One region of the Parageobacillus sp. KH3-4 genome, then DNA from elsewhere that is predicted to be linked to it. Evidence: a T-box and tRNA genes for the amino acid it is inferred to sense, from the RefSeq annotation. Region 1 holds a T-box; the other holds one or more tRNA genes.
The links. The T-box of region 1 lies ahead of trpS (tryptophan--tRNA ligase). A T-box ahead of a tRNA ligase gene usually reads a tRNA of that ligase, here a tRNA-Trp.

Region 1 (9,619 bases):
TTTTGTTAACGACCGTACAAGCTTTTGGATCGATCATAAAGGACGCAGCCAGCTTCTTTGCGAGCTACTTGAATACGGCTATACCATTTTTTACTCTCATTTGTACGGCAGGCATTGGGGAAGCCCAAAAGCGGTGCGTTTGGCTAAACAACTGATTTACTACGTGTTAAAAAGTGAAATATTAAACAATCGCATTTATATTCTTGCGGAAGGAATGGGAGCGCTTGTCGCTTTGCAGCTTCTTGAAACAATGCCAAAGCAAATCCGTGCGATCGTGATGTTAAGCCCTTGTCTAGATTTACGCGCCCAGCTTGAGTATGAAAAGGAAAACGAGTTTTTTTATAGAAGGATGAAAAGAGAAATAGCGCTTGCATACGGTATAGACGAGGCAAATATCGAAAAAGCAGTTCCTTCATTGTTCATTGTGCCCCATCAAGTTCCGATAAAAATATGGCAATTATCAGGCATTACCCGTTATTCATCTTCTCTCCATTGTCGAAAATATGAGCAATGGATGGGAGCAGCTAACAATAATGTTCATGTTACCTATTATTTGCCGGAAAAGCGGTATCAGTTTGGTAAAGCGATCCACCAATTTTATCAACGATATAACGAGCTTCCATGAATTCTTCTATTGGAAGTTATGTTGCAGCTTTAAGAGTTCATAGCAAAAAGAGGCGTTAGTTTCCTTACGCCTCTTATTTTTTTAACATATTTACGAAAGAAGTAATTTTTTTCATCAACGGCTTTAATTGGTCAAATGAAGAGATGAGCGTATCGATATTTTGCATAAGCTGCGAAAAATCAAGCCCTTGCTGGGAAGAAAACTCGTTTTGAACAGATTCATCACGCGACTGACGAGAGCGCGGCGGAAAGGAGCCGAACATTAAACGGGAAAAACGATCGGCTTGCTCATTATGTTGCTTTGTCTGCTCTTGATCATCCACCATACAACGCCTCCTCCCTTTCTTTTTTTCCTTTATTAGCACTGTATGTAGAAAACGAGAAAAGTGATTAGACAAATCACACGCTTTACATATTTCTATTGCGCGTTTTTCGTATTTACGATAAAATTAGTACCAAGTAATAATAATTGGTTATATACTAAAGGAGATGTTCGGTGTGGGAGCAGGTATTATTGGAATTGGACGGTATTTGCCGGAAAAGGTGTTGACAAATTTTGATTTGGAGAAAATGATGGATACATCGGATGAATGGATTCGGACGAGAACGGGTATCGAGGAACGAAGAATTGCTGCAGACGATATCGATACCTCCGACATGGCGTATTTTGCGGCGGAAAAAGCGCTGGATGACGCGGGAATTTCCGCACAAGATATTGATTTAATTTTAGTAGCAACAGTAACACCTGATAAAGCATTTCCATCTGTCGCCTGCATGTTGCAGGAGCGGCTTGGCGCGACAAAAGCGGCGGCTTTGGATATTAGCGCGGCATGCGCTGGTTTTATTTACGGAATGGTTACAGCAAGCCAATTTATTGACAATGGCGCGTATCGTTATATATTGGTAGTGGGAGCTGAAAAATTATCAAAAATTACCGACTGGAATGACCGCAATACGGCGGTGTTATTTGGCGACGGCGCTGGTGCGGTCGTGATGGGACCTGTTTCCAAAGGACGGGGTATTTTGTCGTTTGAATTAGGAGCGGATGGAACAGGAGGAAAACATTTATATAAAGACGAATATATCGTGATGAACGGCAGAGAAGTTTTCAAATTCGCCGTCCGTCAAATGGGGGAATCATGCATTAATGTCTTAGAAAAAGCAGGATTATCGAAAAACGATGTGGATTTTCTCATTCCACATCAAGCAAATATTCGTATTGTCGAGGCTGCAAGACAGCGTCTTGAACTGCCAGAGGAGAAAATGTCAACAACTATTCGAAAATATGGAAACACTTCAGCTGCTTCCATTCCCATTTCAATCGTCGAAGAATTAGAAGCAGGAAAAATCAAAGATGATGACCTCATTATTATGGTTGGATTTGGCGGCGGATTAACGTGGGGTGCAATCGCTTTGCGTTGGGGCCGCTAGTAGCTCAATACGGATAAAAAAGGAGAGACGGAAGTGATGGAAAAAAGACGAGTCGTTATTACAGGTCTTGGAGCGGTAACGCCGCTTGGGAACAATGTGGAAACGACGTGGAAAAATATTATTGCCGGCAAGTCAGGAATCGGGATGCTTACGCGCGTCAATCCGGATGAATTTCCGGCAAAAGTGGCGGCAGAAGTGAAAGACTTCAATGCGGAACAATTTATTGATCGACGCGAAGCGCGCAAAATGGACCGCTTTACGCAATATGCTGTCGCTGCCGCATTGATGGCGGTAAAAGATGCAAAATTAGAAATCACCGAAGAAAATGCGACAAGAGTCGGCGTTTGGATCGGATCAGGAATCGGCGGAATGGAAACATATGAGCAGCAATTTGAAATTTTTCAAAAACGCGGCTACCGCCGGGTGAGCCCGTTTTTTGTGCCGATGATGATTCCGGATATGGCAGCGGGGCAAGTATCTATTATTTTAGGTGCAAAAGGAATCAATTCTTGTACCGTTACCGCTTGTGCGACAGGTGCCAATTCGATCGGCGATGCGTTTAAAGTGATTCAACGCGGCGATGCCGATGTAATGATTGCTGGCGGTACAGAAGCGCCGATTACAAAAATGGCGTTAGCTGGATTTTGCGCGAATACGGCGCTATCGACGAACCCAGATCCAAAAACGGCAAGCCGCCCGTTTGACAAAAACCGGGATGGTTTTGTGATGGGGGAAGGAGCAGGAATTCTTGTGTTGGAAGAGTTGGGGCACGCGTTGCGCCGTGGTGCGCCAATTTATGCGGAAATTGTTGGTTATGGTGCGACAGGGGATGCATATCATATTACAGCGCCGGCTCCAGGTGGGGAAGGCGGCGTCCGTGCGATGCGCCAAGCGTTGGCCGATGCGGGAATAAAGCCAGAAGAAATCGATTATATTAATGCTCACGGCACAAGTACGGAATACAATGACAAATATGAAACGATGGCGATTAAAGAAGTGTTCGGCGATCATGCGTACAAGCTAGCGGTCAGCTCGACAAAATCAATGACCGGGCATTTGCTAGGAGCGGCTGGCGCAGTAGAAGCGATATTTTCCGTATTAGCGATTAAAGATGGTGTGATTCCGCCGACGATGAACTATGAAACTCCTGATCCGGAATGCGATCTTGACTATGTGCCGAATGCGGCGAGAAAGCAGGAAGTAAACACGGTGTTAAGCAATTCTTTCGGATTTGGCGGACATAATGCAACATTGATTTTTAGAAAATATGTAAAATAATGGTGAAATGGCTATCTCGGCAATAGGAGATAGCCTTTTTTTCACCTCTTTTTCGTTTTGATCATACGATAGAAAAAATGAAAAAAGAGGTGACAAGCATGCCGGTTATTCGTACCGATCGATGGCTTGACGAATGGTATGATGATCCTGTTCGCTTATGCCGGCGCCTTGTTTTGTACTTTCCAGACGCGAGCGAGCGCGATATTTACTTTCATCTTATGAGCTACGGTATGTACCGACCGTCGAAAAACATAAAAGAAATAATTGAGCAAATGAAACAAAAAAACATATGGGGACGAGTCGAGGCGGTTTACGAAAAGAGAAAGAAGGAATGGAACGGACCAGATGCGCCTCTTTTTCTTTTTCCAGCGGATCCTCATAACCGGAAATTAGCGCGTGAGTTTAATAGTAAAGGAGGGATCGCCTTTCATGACAAATTGTTTATTTTTTTATTGCCGCACCATACGCACAAAGAAATCGAGGCGTTGATAACACATGAGTATAATCATGTTTGCCGCTTGAAACAACAAAAGAAGGAAAACGAAGATACTACACTTTTAGACGCGATCATATTAGAAGGGCTTGCCGAAAACGCTGTTTGCCGGTATGTCGGCAAGGAACATCAGGCAAGGTGGACGACCTATTACTCAGACGAACAACTTTGCAGTTTTTGGAAACGATACGTATCACCGTATAAATCGATTGTATCCAAACATCCGTTATATTCTCGACTTCTTTACGGGCACGGTTTTTATCCAACCATGCTTGGGTATGCGGTCGGGGATTATATCGTTCGCCGCTGCCTTGAACATGGCGCTCGTTTTTCCGAGTTAATGAATATGGATTCAGAACAGATGTTGCAGCTTGCTTCATTAGAAGACGACAAGCAGTCATGATGATCATCGCGGGCTCATATATGTAAAACATAAGACGGACAAGTCTAAGAGAAAGAAGAGGGGCCCGATGATTCGCATATTCGTTTACTTGGTCGGTTTTGGCATTTCGGTCGTTGGCGGGGTGGCAATGATTGCTTATTTAAACATGATGACACCAGAGCAGGGATGGAGCGGATATTTTGCCTATATTCGCACAAAAGTAGAATGCTATTTACTCCCAATAGGGCTTTTGCTAATGCTAGGGAGCTTATACTTCCCTTATCGAGAAGAATAATGGATAAAAAAGGATGAGATGGAATAAAATTTGTCCCCTCTGCCTATACTGATGGACAAATAAGTTTGTTTAGAAGCGAGGGGTATCGTATGTTATATCTTCATGATGTTTGGGTCAATTGGTTTGAAGGGGAAGAAAATGGATATAACGTGTGCCATTTCCATGAATGGCGGAAGGACGATCAAGTGGAACTGCTTGATCAAGTCCCGCTTCTCAAAGTGTCTTCTGCGCTATTTAATTATATTGAAAACAGTTTATCGGAAATTCCGAAACCGCTTCTTGAAGATGTATACCAAAAAGCATATTTACGGAAAAATCATGAGCGCATCCCGCTTGATTATTGTTTTGTCGTTACGGACGGCTGCGGTATTCTCGCTGTTGACACGATTGGCTATAACATTCCGATTCGGAAAAGCCGCCTTATTCCGAGACAAGAACAGCAAGTATACGAAATGACCGCTGACCACGAAGAGGAATCGTATCCGCTGCCAGTCCATGAAAAAGCATACCATATTTTGTCTCCCTCTCCTGAATGGATGAGCGGACTTACACGAAAGGAGCGGCAACTCAAACAACTGCTGTTTATGGCGCTCGATCAACTTCGTTCGACGAAAAACGTCGCGGAAGTGCGCTACTGGTATACGGAATGGGCGCCGCACAAATATCCGGATATTCAAAAAATGCCGTTTGAAGAGGCATGGCAACGCTTATACGAGGAGACAAAATACGGCTGGTCTGATAAACATGTGCAGTTATGCGAAAAATTAATTAAAGGGCAGCCGTTTTTTGAAAAGCTTTGGGAAATGGAACAGGAACCAAAAGTGAACTAAACATTGTGATTGTTGACGCGCAAGCGAAAAGTCACCGATAACGGCAAAATGCCGGAAATTAACGGTAGAATCCGCGTATGGAATAAAAAAAGCAAGCCGAAAAGCGGCTTGCTTTTTTTAGCGTCTTCTTCCAAGTCCCATCGCTTGTTCCATTTTTTCGAGCATTTCCGTTGCCACTTTATTTGCTTTTTCTGCACCTTTGTCAAGCACTTCGTCGAGCGTGCTGCTTTCCAATAAATTGTAATATTTCTCTTGAATCGGGGCAAGGGTATCAATAATCACTTGGGCAAGATCGGCTTTAAATACGCCGTACCCTTTTCCAGCATATTCTTGTTCGAGTTCTTCAATCGTTTTATTAGCTAAAATTGAATAAATGTTAAGAAGATTGGAGATTCCTGGTTTATTTTCTTTGTCATATCGGATGACCCCTTCCGAATCCGTTACGGCACTTTTGATTTTCTTTTCCACCGTTTTGGCGTCATCAAGGAGCGTAATAAACGACTTTTTGTTTGGATCCGATTTGCTCATTTTTTTCGTCGGATCCGTCAGCGACATAATGCGCGCGCCGATTTTTGGAATGCGCGGTTCCGGAATCGTAAAAATTTCCCCGTACCGCTTGTTAAATCGTTCTGCTAAATCGCGCGTCAGTTCGATATGTTGTTTTTGGTCTTCACCGACAGGCACAATATCGGTTTTATATAAAAGAATATCTGCAGCCATTAACGGAGGATAAGTAAGCAGTCCGGCGCTCACCGCTTCTTTTCCTGCCGATTTATCTTTAAATTGAGTCATTCTTTCTAGTTCGCCGATATAAGAAATACATTGCAACATCCATCCCGCCTGCGCATGGGCAGGAACTTCCGATTGGATAAACAAAGTAGCCTTATTCGGATCGATGCCGACCGCCAAGTAAAGGGCGGCTAAACTGCGAATATTTTTTTGCAGTTCCTGCGGATCTTGCGGGACGGTAATCGCGTGTTGATCGACAATGCAAAAGTAGCAATTGTACTCATCCTGCAATTCCACGAATTGCCGCATGGCGCCGATATAGTTGCCAAGCGTAATGACGCCGCTTGGCTGAATGCCTGAAAAACTCGTTTTCATAACACCACTCCTTTTTTATCCATTTAAAAAGGCCCTACCCCCTTAAACGTTAGGGACGATAGGACCGCGTTGCCACCCTAGTTATTGCACATAATGTGCAATCACTCTGCCCATGCTTGTATGCGCATGGCGCCTTGATAACGCAAGGCAGGCGTCCAAAGCCTACTCTCTAGTTCGGCCGGATGCTCGAAAGCCCATTCCATATTGCTAGCCGCTTGTTCACACCAACCACAAGCTCTCTGAAGGCATCGCAATATGTACTCTTCTTTCTCATCGCATATTCATTCCAGTTTTTTGAGTCTTATTGTAAAACATCTAGTTGCTATATGCAAGTTTCTTTTTACCTTTTAAGCAATGAATAGAAAAAAGTGAAATAAAATATATATTAAATATTGAACGGGTGTTACAAACGGGGGGATTGCGGCCATATCATCGATGTAGTGAAAGAAACTTGTCCCTTGTCGAAACGAATTCATGGATTATACGCAAAACTGTGCTATGCCACTATAAAAATAAGAAGCTGTTTCGCTGGCGTTAGGGGGCAATGGAGAAAATAGATGCCGTTGTGGAAGGGGATTCAGAAAAGCACTGTCTGTTTTGCTAAATAGTGCTAGCAAAAAGTTTTTTGGAAAGTAATTATTCTTATTTCAAAGTGTTATTTAATAATTTTTTTATTAAATACATTATTTTAGAAATTATGTTAATAAAATTACACTTTTAGCAACGAATGAAGAAAAAACAAACACCGACTTATTCTTTATTAACATAATGTAAAAAAATTAAAATGTAAGCGCTTTAAAAATATAAAAAATAAATTTTTTATTTACAATTGTCGAAAAAAATATAAAATGAAAGATAGTGAAAAAATAAGTGAGATGATATATACTTTAATTGAATCAAAATTCAGAAAAAGATACAAAAAAATAAAATACAAATTTCTTTTTAAATATATTAATAATTTTTACGGTAAGAGTAAAAATCAATATTCTGATAATAAAATAGAGCATGATAGAAATTTTTCTTTTGTTTGAAAAATACTAAATTTATTAACAAAAGTTCCGCGTTTTTACGTAGAACTTTTGAACATAAAAATTATTTTTAGGGGGGAGTTTCATGAAGAAAAGAAGTTTTGTGCTTTTTAGCTTCATGTTGGCGCTAAGTCTTTTCCTTTCTGCGTGCGGCGGCTTCCAAAAAGGCAATGAATCCGCCGGTGAGAAAGGAAACAAAGCCGCTGATGTTCCACAAGAATTGCATGTTAACATTAAAACAGAGCCATTCTCACTAAATCCAGGCTTAGCGAATGATAGTGTTTCCGCTAACGTTTTATACCAAACGTTTGAAGGGTTGACCCGCATTAAAGACGGCAAACCTCAGTTAGCAATGGCTGAAAGCTATGAAGTTTCTAAAGACCTGAAAACATACACATTCAAATTGCGCGATGCAAAATGGTCCAATGGCGACCCAGTTACCGCCCAAGATTTTGAATATGCGTGGAAATGGGCGCTGGATCCGAAAAACCAATCGCAATATGCTTATCAGCTTTATTACATTAAAAATGGTCAAGCATTCAACGAAGGGAAAGCAAAAGCGGAAGATGTCGGCGTAAAAGCAATCGACGACAAAACGCTGCAAGTGACGCTGGAAAATCCAACGCCTTACTTCTTAGAATTAACAGCGTTCTATACGTACTTCCCAGTGAATAGCAAAATCGCTCAGAAAAATCCAAAATGGTATGCAAATGCTGGCCCTGACTACACTTCCAACGGTCCGTTCAAAATGACTTCTTGGGAACACAATAACAAAATCGTTCTCGAAAAGAACGAAAATTACTGGGATGCGAAAAGCGTAAAATTGACAAAAATTGATATGGTTATGGTCAATGATAACAATACAGAGCTTTCGATGTTTAACAACGGGGAACTAGATTGGGCAGGCATGCCGACAGGGCAATTGCCGACAGATTCTTTGCCGCAATTAAAGAAAGAGGGCAAGTTGCACATTCAACCGATCGCTGGCGTTTACTGGTATAAATTTAATACCGAAAAAGCGCCGTTGAACAACGTCAACATTCGTAAAGCTCTTGCGTACGCAATCGATCGCAAAGCGATTGTGAAAAATGTGGCAAAAGGTGAACAAATTCCGGCTATGGCCGCTGTGCCGCCGACGATGTTCCCTGAAAACAAAAAAGGGTATTTTAAAGACAACGATGTAAAAAAAGCAAAAGAATATTTGAAAAAAGGCCTTCAAGAACTTGGGCTAAAAGATGTGAAAGATTTGCCGCCTATTACACTATCGTTTAATACTGATGATCAACACGTGAAAATTGCCCAAGCGATTCAAGATATGTGGAAGAAAAATTTAGGAATCGAAGTAAAACTTGAGAATACGGAATGGGCAGTATACATTGAGAAGCTGCATTCTGGAGACTATCAAATCGGACGGATGGGCTGGCTAGGCGATTTTAATGATCCGATCAACTTCCTAGAGCTGTTCCGCGACAAAAAAGGCGGCAATAATGATACAAACTGGGAAAATCCGAAATACAAACAGTTGTTAATCGATTCTCAGAAAGAAACAGACCCGGAAAAACGGAAAGAATTGCTAAAACAAGCAGAAGAAATTTTAATGGATGAAATGCCGATAGCGCCGATTTACTTCTACACGAATACATGGGTGCAAAAAGACAACTTGAAAGGTGTAGAAGTGTCTGGCCTTGGCGATGTCCAATTTAAATGGGCATATTTTGAATAAAATCGTAGTAAAAGGTGGTTAAGAAGGTATATGAGTTTTCCGCTCATATACCTTCATTTCCTGTTAAGACGTATTTTCAAGAAAATGGAGGTGCAGGAAATTTGTTAAGATATATAAGCAAGCGGCTTGTTTACATGCTCATGTCTTTGTTTTTAATCGTAACAGCGACATTTTTTTTAATGCGGGCTGCTCCGGGAGGACCGTTCTCGAGTGAGAAGCAAGTTCCGCCAGAAATTGAGAAAAACTTGAATGAATATTATGGGTTAGATCGGCCGTGGTATATCCAGTATTTTGATTATTTAGTTTCTATTGCTAAATGGGATTTCGGACCTTCGTTTAAATATAAAGGACAGACGGTTAACGACTTAATTAATGAAGGATTTCCCGTATCCTTTTTTCTTGGCATGGAATCATTACTCATTGCTATCAGT
Region 2 (9,619 bases), 1.6 Mb from region 1:
GAAAAATATTCACCTTATCCATTTGCACGCCGCTCGTCATCCGGTCTGCATCTCTGCGCCAGTCATCAAGTACTTTAAAGTCGCAATTCAGCTTAAGCCGCTCTTCTCCATACATCGCATTAAACCCATCGCTTATTTCATTCAGGAATGATTGACAGTGGTTAAGTTCATCATTTGCTGTTAAAATCCATTCCTGAAGAGAATGATAAAGCTTCGGCAAGACTTTATCATTTACATAAGCATATACTCTCCGGTTCATCTCATCATTTAGTTCAAGGTGAATTTTGCGGAAATCGCTGTCTTCTTGAATCATATCGGAAGTTTGCCGTAAAATTTTCGGAATATTTTCCGATAGATCCGCCCTGATTTCTTCTAAAATTTTATGGAACGTTCTCGTGATAATTCGCGCTTTTTCTTCTTTCAAATCCGTTAATTGATGGATGGCACCACTCAGTTTTGTGACCATCTCTTCATTCCATTTAATCGAATCAGCCAGGCTGTTTTCCATTTCCGCCCGTTTATCCAATAAATGGCTGATTAATTGACGGATACAGATTAATATTTTTTCCATTCGATCATCTTCAGCAACCGGCCGGCTCAAGCTTTTCAAGAACTCGGTCAGATCATTTTGTTGTTTTCTGCTTCTTAAACGTGATGAATAGGCAAACACCCGAGCCTCAGGAACATATGCCCGAACTCTCGAACGAGTGTCTTCAACAATGCTGGCAGCTTCATGTTCATCATAAATTTCATCGATTTTATTGAGCAGAAAATGGATTGGAAGATTAGGAGCATATTCGCGAATCTGCATTAAAATCTCTTGTTCTTTTTCGGTAAAAGGATCGTTCGCATCAAGAACAAATAATAAACTGTCGGCCAAATGCAGATATTTCAACGCTTCACCTTCAATGCCATTGCGGTCGCTAAATCCCGGCGTATCCATAAGCACTAGCCTGTTTTCCTGCAAAATTGGCGCTGGCAGGGAGAACTCCATAATCGCATTGTCAACACCCTTATTCAGCCGTCTATCTACTGCCTCTTGGAATTCATCAAAACTTGAAAATGTGGTTAATTCTTCATCGGATACCTTTCTAATCTCCGTCTCATCATCCCCCTTAAAGACAATAACAGAAGATGTCGGAGCAGTTTGGATATTTTCTCCAAGGATCGAATTGATAAAAGCAGATTTTCCGTTTCCGGAAGTTCCAGCTACCAATAAATGATGTGTTTGAAAATCAACTAGTTCTCGGATGATCCATCGGAAACGGTAACCTGGGTCAACATGCTGCGCTTCCGCCCATTTTACGATGGAATCGAATAATGTAAGGCTGTATTCCAAACCATCTGTCTCATCGCGGGAACGGAAAATAAGATTTTCAGCATCATTGACAACTTCTGGACTAATGCTGGATGGAAATTTCTCGCTCCATGCCAATACTGCTGCAGAAGCAAATAAAGCATGAGAATCATCGGCTATTTTGAGCCAGTTCGTTAAGAGGATCGAAATAATCTCCTCCAGTTCTTTTATTAAATATTTTCCATCGATCAATTCAAAATAAGTTTCCTGATAAAGCGCCGGAAGATCTGTCCAAGGCTGCTCCCGTTTTGCATCCATATTTAAAAAAAGTTGGTTAAATTCCCGCAGCCATGCAAAATAGGAAGGCTCGTTTTTGTAACCATTCCATAATGCCTGAACCATCTGTTCAAATCTTATCTGATCCACTCGATATAACACGACTAAGCATTTTGAAAAATAATGCGGTTCTAGGATTTTTGTTAATCCCTGTTCTACATAGGTTTTTAAAATATCAAACCAGTGATGAGACTCTGTCCGGATCGCTTCATTTACTGCCAGTTCAATGGCGCTCTTCCAATCCTTGTGTTTTTCGAAAAAGGCACGAGCAATGTCAGTCACATTCGGATAATCTGGATTAAAGGATACTGCTTTTTTAATGACTTGATCGGCTTCTCCAAGCCTGTCTTGATCTATATAAAGCGAAAATAATTGCAGTGCAACTTCTGATTGTAAGACACTGCTTTCCGTATCAATGGATTTATAAATCTCTTCAGCTGTTGATAATTGCCCGAGTTCATAATAACAATCCGCTATATTTTTTTTCGCCCACGGTTCTAAATGATTATGGACGTTTTCCCACTTGAAAATCGCTGCTTCATAATCTTTGTTATGAAAATATACTTCCCCTTGAGCAAAACGGATGGTGGAAATGTCAGCTGTCTCATCTTTATACCCAGAAAGAAAAGCTTCTCCGAGCACGCGGACAGGATTTTTTTCATCCGCTTCCATCAATGTTTCATAAAATGTTTTTTTGATCAGTTGATTCTCTAACGTCATGTTTATCACCCAACCCATATATTAATCAGTATATTTTACATACTGTATTATATAGTTATTAAAACTTTCCTGTTTCCATCTTCAATATTCTAGCAGACTTGCTTTTGCAATAAAGTTTCAAATTGTTTTCATTTATAATACAGATTTTTATCATCGTGTAAAATTTCAGCTAAATTATGTTATTAATTGGATGGAAATGTAAAAAAGCTGCATAATCCTTCGGGGAATAGCACAGCTTCGATTCATGCCCGATGCGTTAGCCGCGAATTCTATTGACGGTGTCATCAAAGACGGCAAACGCAAACCAATTTTTCGAAAGTTACAAAAGATCAGATTGTATGTAAAATACCGTCTTGCTGTTAACAAAATTTGATAATGCTTTCATTGAACGAATTTTTCGTTTCCATGCCATCACACACCTTTTTTAGAGTATCAGCATATCAAATAGATTTTTTGCGCAAGAACCTAAGGAGCGGCATGTATGTATGCTGCTCCTTTTTTGCATAACTGTACTCTCTAGCTGAATAAGATGACAATAAGATATCTTCTTGTCGGCTCATGGTCTGATGAGCATGTAGAGGAGGAAAAACATGTCAGATTACGTATTTCCTAAGTTATCATCTGATCAAATGATTTCGATCATCAGAAATGGACTTCCCAAAACCAAAATTCCCAAGAAGATCATCATTGTTGGCGCGGGTATGTCAGGACTAGTCGCAGCCTCTTTGCTTAAGCAAGCTGGACATGATATTACCATCCTTGAAGCTTCTGACAGAGTAGGAGGACGGGTCTATACGCTGCGAGCCGATTTTATGGATGGGCAGTATCTTGAAGCTGGTGCGATGCGTATCCCTGATACTCATTTATTGACTTTGGAATATATAAGAAAATTCCACCTTCCTGTTAATCGGTTTATCAATGAGACTCCTAACGACATTATTTATGTTAGAGGAATCAAAACTCGTTTAAAGATATATGAAAGGAATCCTGACATTTTGGGCTTTCCAGTAGCCCCGCATGAAAGGGGTAAAACTGCTACAGAGTTGCTTCAATGGGCAATAAAACCCGTGACCGATTTTATTAACCAAAACCCACGAAGAAATTGGCCTTTGGTCATAAAAGAATTGGATAAATACTCGATGGATGCTTATTTGAGATATAACCCGTTTGGAACCACGTTATCTACAGGTGCCATCGACATGATCAAAGTCATTCTTTCACTGGAAGGATTACTGGAACTTTCTTTCCTAGAAATGTTACGCGAACTAATGATCTTGTTTACCCCTAATATTCGCTTCTATGAAATTACGGGCGGCAACGATCAACTTCCTAAAGCATTTGTCCCTCAATTGAAAGATAATATCATGTTTGGACAAAAGGTAAGGAAAATTGTCCAGCACAACAACCAAGTAACCGTTCATTCTGTCCATACAAAAATCTTGGAGCCATTTCAAATCACCGGTGATCTTGCGATTGTAACCATTCCTTTTTCAGTCTTACAATTTGTCGAGGTTGAACCACGTGACTCTTTTTCGTATAACAAATGGAAAGCGATTCGGGAACTTCACTATGTGGGCTCTACGAAGACCGGCATTCAATTTAAAAGCCGATTTTGGGAAAAGGAAGGCATGTATGGCGGGAAAAACGTTTCTGATCTCCCTATTACATATACTCAGTATCCGAGCCATGACCTTGGTACATCAGGATCAGGTGTTATTTTGGCTAGTTATACATGGGAGGATGATGCTATACCTTGGGACAGCTTGGACAGTGAATTTCGCTTGGAATATGCATTAAAAAACTTGGCCACTATCCATGGTAAACAGGTATATCGTGAGTTTGAAACAGGAGTGAGCCACAGCTGGGTTCGATATCCATATTCTGCTGGAGCTTTCACAATGTTTAAACCAGAACAAGCAACAGAACTATCTCCTTATATTTCCACTCCCGAAGGAAGGGTTCATTTTGCTGGCGAACATGCCTCAACTACCCACGGTTGGATCCAAGGCGCAATCGAATCCGGAATACGTGTTGCATATGAAGTCAATGACTTGCCAAAAACTTTCTTTCAGACCTAATCACCAATCATGTAGAAAGATCACCCTTCAATCTTCTTTCTTTTTCGTTCCTTTGATAAAGTAACATCTATCACAATCATCAATCCGGTGTCCGGTACTGTAATGTTTCACAACTCGCGTCATTCCTTCAGAACTGATAAACACTTCAGGAATAAAGCCGTAAATAATAAAAGTTTTCTTTTTTCTCGTCATGAAAGAAACAAATGTCCTTTTTAGTCAAACAGCCACTTGCATATACGTAATCAACGGTGACAAAAAACACACAATGGGCCATTGGTTTGCATGCATATCAGCATCCATATCTGTCATATGGATTTCACGTCCTTCATGATCTTGAAATCTTGAAAGATCACGACCGGATGTCGTTTTTGCGAATGGCATTGCGGGTTCAAGTTCCATAGCAATTATTACAACACAAAAGCCAGCCTAAATTGGCTGGCTTTTATATAGCGTCCCAGGAGAGATTCGAACTCCCGACCGACGGCTTAGAAGGCCGCTGCTCTATCCAGCTGAGCTACTGGGACATGACATCTCACACTATATCCAAATCCACATTTTCGCCGATTCGCTGTCCCTTCCTCTGCTAGTGGATTCAAAGAAACAAGATGCGTCGGGACAACTCGGAGAGGATTCATAGATGTAATGCTTGTTGTTGCCTCTTCCCCTACCACCTGATTCAAAGAAGCGGATGTGTAGAGGCAAATCAAAAAGAATCCATAGATGCAGAGCTCATCGCCACTAATAGGCAAAAAGTGGGCCTAAGTGGACTTGAACCACCGACCTCACGCTTATCAGGCGTGCGCTCTAACCGGCTGAGCTATAGGCCCATAAAAAGCGGGTGATGGGAATCGAACCCACGACGTCAGCTTGGGAAGCTGAAGTTTTACCACTAAACTACACCCGCATAGATGAAACTAGAAGGCGGCACCCGGATTCGAACCGGGGATGAAGGTTTTGCAGACCTCTGCCTTACCACTTGGCTATGCCGCCACAACAAGCGGAAGACGGGACTCGAACCCGCGACCCCCACCTTGGCAAGGTGGTGTTCTACCACTGAACTACTTCCGCAATTGGCTGGGCTAGCTGGATTCGAACCAGCGCATCACGGAGTCAAAGTCCGTTGCCTTACCACTTGGCTATAGCCCAACGATATATTTGTGCAAGTAACAGGGACAGTAGGAATTGAACCTACGCCGGAAATGTTGGAGACTTCTGTTCTATCATTAAAATATGCCTTCCTATATCCATATACCGGAGAGGATGGGCTTCAGAGCGCCTAACCGAAAAGAAACAGGTTTTTCATCTGTGTTCAGTCACTTCACAACTTCTCTTAAAAAATAAATTTCACAGACACAAATGTTCTGAACCTTCACCATTTAAGTGTAAATGTATATGTACATGCATAAATGAAAAGCCACATATGTACAAAATCCAGCACATGGCTTAAGAATGCAAAATTAAAGCTATGCTCTCATGATCCACACCATGTCCATGTACAAATGCTGCCTACTTCTTAAAATGGCGCGCTCGAGAGGACTCGAACCCCTAACCTTCTGATCCGTAGTCAGATGCTCTATCCAGTTGAGCTACGAGCGCATATTGTTTTTTAAAACACCGGAAGATAAAAATTGCATCCGTACCTTAGCACACTAAACTTATTCGTTCGTGGATCCATTCATTCCTTCAAAACTAGATAACCGTCCGTTCGGAAGAAACCGTTTCGCTGGGCGGCTTCCTTTGCTTTTCCGTTCCGCTTGGTTAAGTCCTCGATCGATTAGTATCCGTCAGCTCCACGTGTCGCCACGCTTCCACCTCGGACCTATCGACCTCGTCATCTTCGAGGGATCTTACTCGCTTTTCGCGATGGGAAATCTCATCTTGAGGGGGGCTTCACGCTTAGATGCTTTCAGCGCTTATCCCTTCCGCACATAGCTACCCAGCGGTGCCCCTGGCGGGACAACTGGTACACCAGCGGTGCGTCCATCCCGGTCCTCTCGTACTAAGGACAGCTCCTCTCAAATTTCCTGCGCCCGCGACGGATAGGGACCGAACTGTCTCACGACGTTCTGAACCCAGCTCGCGTACCGCTTTAATGGGCGAACAGCCCAACCCTTGGGACCGACTACAGCCCCAGGATGCGATGAGCCGACATCGAGGTGCCAAACCTCCCCGTCGATGTGGACTCTTGGGGGAGATCAGCCTGTTATCCCCGGGGTAGCTTTTATCCGTTGAGCGATGGCCCTTCCATACGGAACCACCGGATCACTAAGCCCGACTTTCGTCCCTGCTCGACCTGTCCGTCTCGCAGTCAAGCTCCCTTCTGCCTTTGCACTCTCCGAATGATTTCCAACCATTCTGAGGGAACCTTTGGGCGCCTCCGTTACCTTTTGGGAGGCGACCGCCCCAGTCAAACTGCCCACCTGACACTGTCTCCCACCCCGATAAGGGGTGCGGGTTAGAATTTCAATACCGCCAGGGTGGTATCCCACCGTCGCCTCCACCGAAGCTGGCGCTCCGGCTTCCCAGGCTCCCACCTATCCTGTACAAGCGATACCAAAATTCCATATCAGGCTGCAGTAAAGCTCCACGGGGTCTTTCCGTCCTGTCGCGGGTAACCTGCATCTTCACAGGTAGTATGATTTCACCGGGTCTCTCGTTGAGACAGTGCCCAAGTCGTTACACCTTTCGTGCGGGTCGGAACTTACCCGACAAGGAATTTCGCTACCTTAGGACCGTTATAGTTACGGCCGCCGTTTACTGGGGCTTCGGTTCGCACCTTCAGCCTTGCGGCTTAAGCGCTCCCCTTAACCTTCCAGCACCGGGCAGGTGTCAGCCCCTATACTTCGCCTTTCGGCTTCGCAGAGACCTGTGTTTTTGATAAACAGTCGCTTGGGCCTTTTCACTGCGGCTCCCTCGGGCTTGAGACCCAAGAGAGCACCCCTTCTCCCGAAGTTACGGGGTCATTTTGCCGAGTTCCTTAACGAGAGTTCTCCCGCGCACCTTGGGATTCTCTCCTCGCCTACCTGTGTCGGTTTGCGGTACGGGCACCTCCCACCTCGCTAGAGGCTTTTCTTGGCAGTGTAGGATCGGGGACTTCGGGACCAAAGGTCCCTTCGCCATCACGGCTCCGCCTTGTTGCCAGACGGATTTGCCTATCTGGCGGCCTAACCGCTTGGACAGGCTATTCCAGCAGCCTGCTCGCCCTACCTTCCTGCGTCCCCCCATCGCTCAAACGGTGAGGAGGTGGTACAGGAATCTCGACCTGTTGCCCATCACCTACGCCTTTCGGCCTCGGCTTAGGTCCCGACTAACCCTGAGCGGACGAACCTTCCTCAGGAACCCTTAGGCTTTCGGTGCAGAGGATTCTCACCTCTGTTTTCGCTACTCACACCGGCATTCTCACTTCTAAGCGCTCCACGAGTCCTTCCGGTCTCGCTTCGGCGCACTTAGAACGCTCCCCTACCGATGACCATCGGTCATCCCACAGCTTCGGTGGTACGTTTAGCCCCGGTACATTTTCGGCGCAGAGTCACTCGACCAGTGAGCTATTACGCACTCTTTAAATGATGGCTGCTTCTAAGCCAACATCCTGGTTGTCTGGGCAACTCCACATCCTTTTCCACTTAACGTACACTTAGGGACCTTAGCTGGTGGTCTGGGCTGTTTCCCTCTCGACTACGGATCTTATCACTCGTAGTCTGACTCCCAAGGATAAGTCGTTGGCATTCGGAGTTTGACTGAGTTCGGTAACCCGATGAGGGCCCCTAGCTCAATCAGTGCTCTACCTCCAAGACTCTTCCCTTGAGGCTAGCCCTAAAGCTATTTCGGGGAGAACCAGCTATCTCCAGGTTCGATTGGCATTTCACCCCTACCCACACCTCATCCCCGCACTTTTCAACGTGCGTGGGTTCGGGCCTCCAGTAGGTGTTACCCTACCTTCACCCTGGGCATGGGTAGATCACCTGGTTTCGGGTCTACGACGACGTACTATGCGCCCTATTCAGACTCGCTTTCGCTGCGGCTCCGTCTTTTCGACTTAACCTCGCACGTCATCGTAACTCGCCGGTTCATTCTACAAAAGGCACGCCATCACCCATCAACGGGCTCTGACTACTTGTAGGCACACGGTTTCAGGTTCTCTTTCACTCCCCTTCCGGGGTGCTTTTCACCTTTCCCTCACGGTACTGGTTCACTATCGGTCACTAGGGAGTATTTAGCCTTGGGAGATGGTCCTCCCTGCTTCCGACGGGATTCCCCGTGTCCCGTCGTACTCAGGAGCCACTCGGGAGGGAACGAAGTTTCGACTACAGGGCTGTCACCTTCTCTGGCGGGCCTTTCCAGACCGCTTCGTCTACCCCGTTCCTTTGTCACTCCCATCTGAGTGGTCCTACAACCCCAAGAGGCAAGCCTCTTGGTTTGGGCTGTTCCCGTTTCGCTCGCCGCTACTCAGGGAATCGCGGTTGCTTTCTTCTCCTCCGGGTACTGAGATGTTTCAGTTCCCCGGGTGTGCCCTCCATACCCTATGGATTCAGGTATGGATACTGCCCCATTACGGGCAGTGGGTTCCCCCATTCGGACATCTCCGGATCAACGCTTGCTTACAGCTCCCCGAAGCGTTTCGGCGTTTGCCCCGTCCTTCATCGGCTCCTAGTGCCAAGGCATCCACCGTGCGCCCTTTCTAACTTAACCATGCGAAACCCGGCTTTATCTTCGCCGCCTTCGCTTCCCGGCTTCTTCCTTTCGGTTATCTAGTTTTCAAGGAACCAATTGATTTGTCCTGCATCCGTTCATAGACGCAGGCGCAAAGCATTTGAAGGAACAACCAATGTTCCTTCAAAACTGAACAAAACTCCGCGTCCACTTTATTTTCACGATGATGTCCTTAGAAAGGAGGTGATCCAGCCGCACCTTCCGGTACGGCTACCTTGTTACGACTTCACCCCAATCACTTGCCCCACCTTCGGCGGCTGGCTCCCTTGCGGGTTACCTCACCGACTTCGGGTGTTGCAAGCTCTCGTGGTGTGACGGGCGGTGTGTACAAGGCCCGGGAACGTATTCACCGCGGCATGCTGATCCGCGATTACTAGCGATTCCGGCTTCATGCAGGCGAGTTGCAGCCTGCAATCCGAACTGAGAGCGGCTTTTTGGGATTCGCTCCCCCTCGCGGGTTCGCAGCCCTTTGTACCGC

Region 2: it has a tRNA-Trp gene. The T-box ahead of trpS (tryptophan--tRNA ligase) is inferred to sense a tRNA for this amino acid. The anticodon was not compared.

Annotation. Positions count from the first base shown of each region.
Region 1 covers NZ_AP025627.1:2,952,491-2,962,109, reverse strand. Annotated here, with positions in the region: gene MWM02_RS14935 (alpha/beta hydrolase family protein) at 1-625, shown strand, start outside; gene MWM02_RS14930 (hypothetical protein) at 699-950, opposite strand; gene MWM02_RS14925 (beta-ketoacyl-ACP synthase III) at 1,123-2,055, shown strand; gene fabF (beta-ketoacyl-ACP synthase II) at 2,092-3,333, shown strand; gene MWM02_RS14915 (DUF2268 domain-containing putative Zn-dependent protease) at 3,432-4,229, shown strand; gene MWM02_RS14910 (YuzI family membrane protein) at 4,297-4,503, shown strand; gene MWM02_RS14905 (YjbA family protein) at 4,593-5,333, shown strand; gene trpS (tryptophan--tRNA ligase) at 5,451-6,437, opposite strand; T-box leader at 6,486-6,720, opposite strand; gene MWM02_RS14895 (peptide ABC transporter substrate-binding protein) at 7,551-9,188, shown strand; gene MWM02_RS14890 (ABC transporter permease) at 9,290-9,619, shown strand, end outside.
Region 2 covers NZ_AP025627.1:1,357,124-1,366,742, reverse strand. Annotated here, with positions in the region: gene MWM02_RS07155 (dynamin family protein) at 1-2,353, opposite strand, end outside; gene MWM02_RS07150 (flavin monoamine oxidase family protein) at 2,944-4,431, shown strand; tRNA gene MWM02_RS07145 (tRNA-Arg) at 4,882-4,955, opposite strand; tRNA gene MWM02_RS07140 (tRNA-Ile) at 5,185-5,258, opposite strand; tRNA gene MWM02_RS07135 (tRNA-Gly) at 5,265-5,335, opposite strand; tRNA gene MWM02_RS07130 (tRNA-Cys) at 5,351-5,421, opposite strand; tRNA gene MWM02_RS07125 (tRNA-Gly) at 5,428-5,499, opposite strand; tRNA gene MWM02_RS07120 (tRNA-Gln) at 5,503-5,577, opposite strand; tRNA gene MWM02_RS07115 (tRNA-Trp) at 5,599-5,671, opposite strand; tRNA gene MWM02_RS07110 (tRNA-Arg) at 5,951-6,027, opposite strand; rRNA gene MWM02_RS07105 (23S ribosomal RNA) at 6,186-9,120, opposite strand; rRNA gene MWM02_RS07100 (16S ribosomal RNA) at 9,318-9,619, opposite strand, start outside.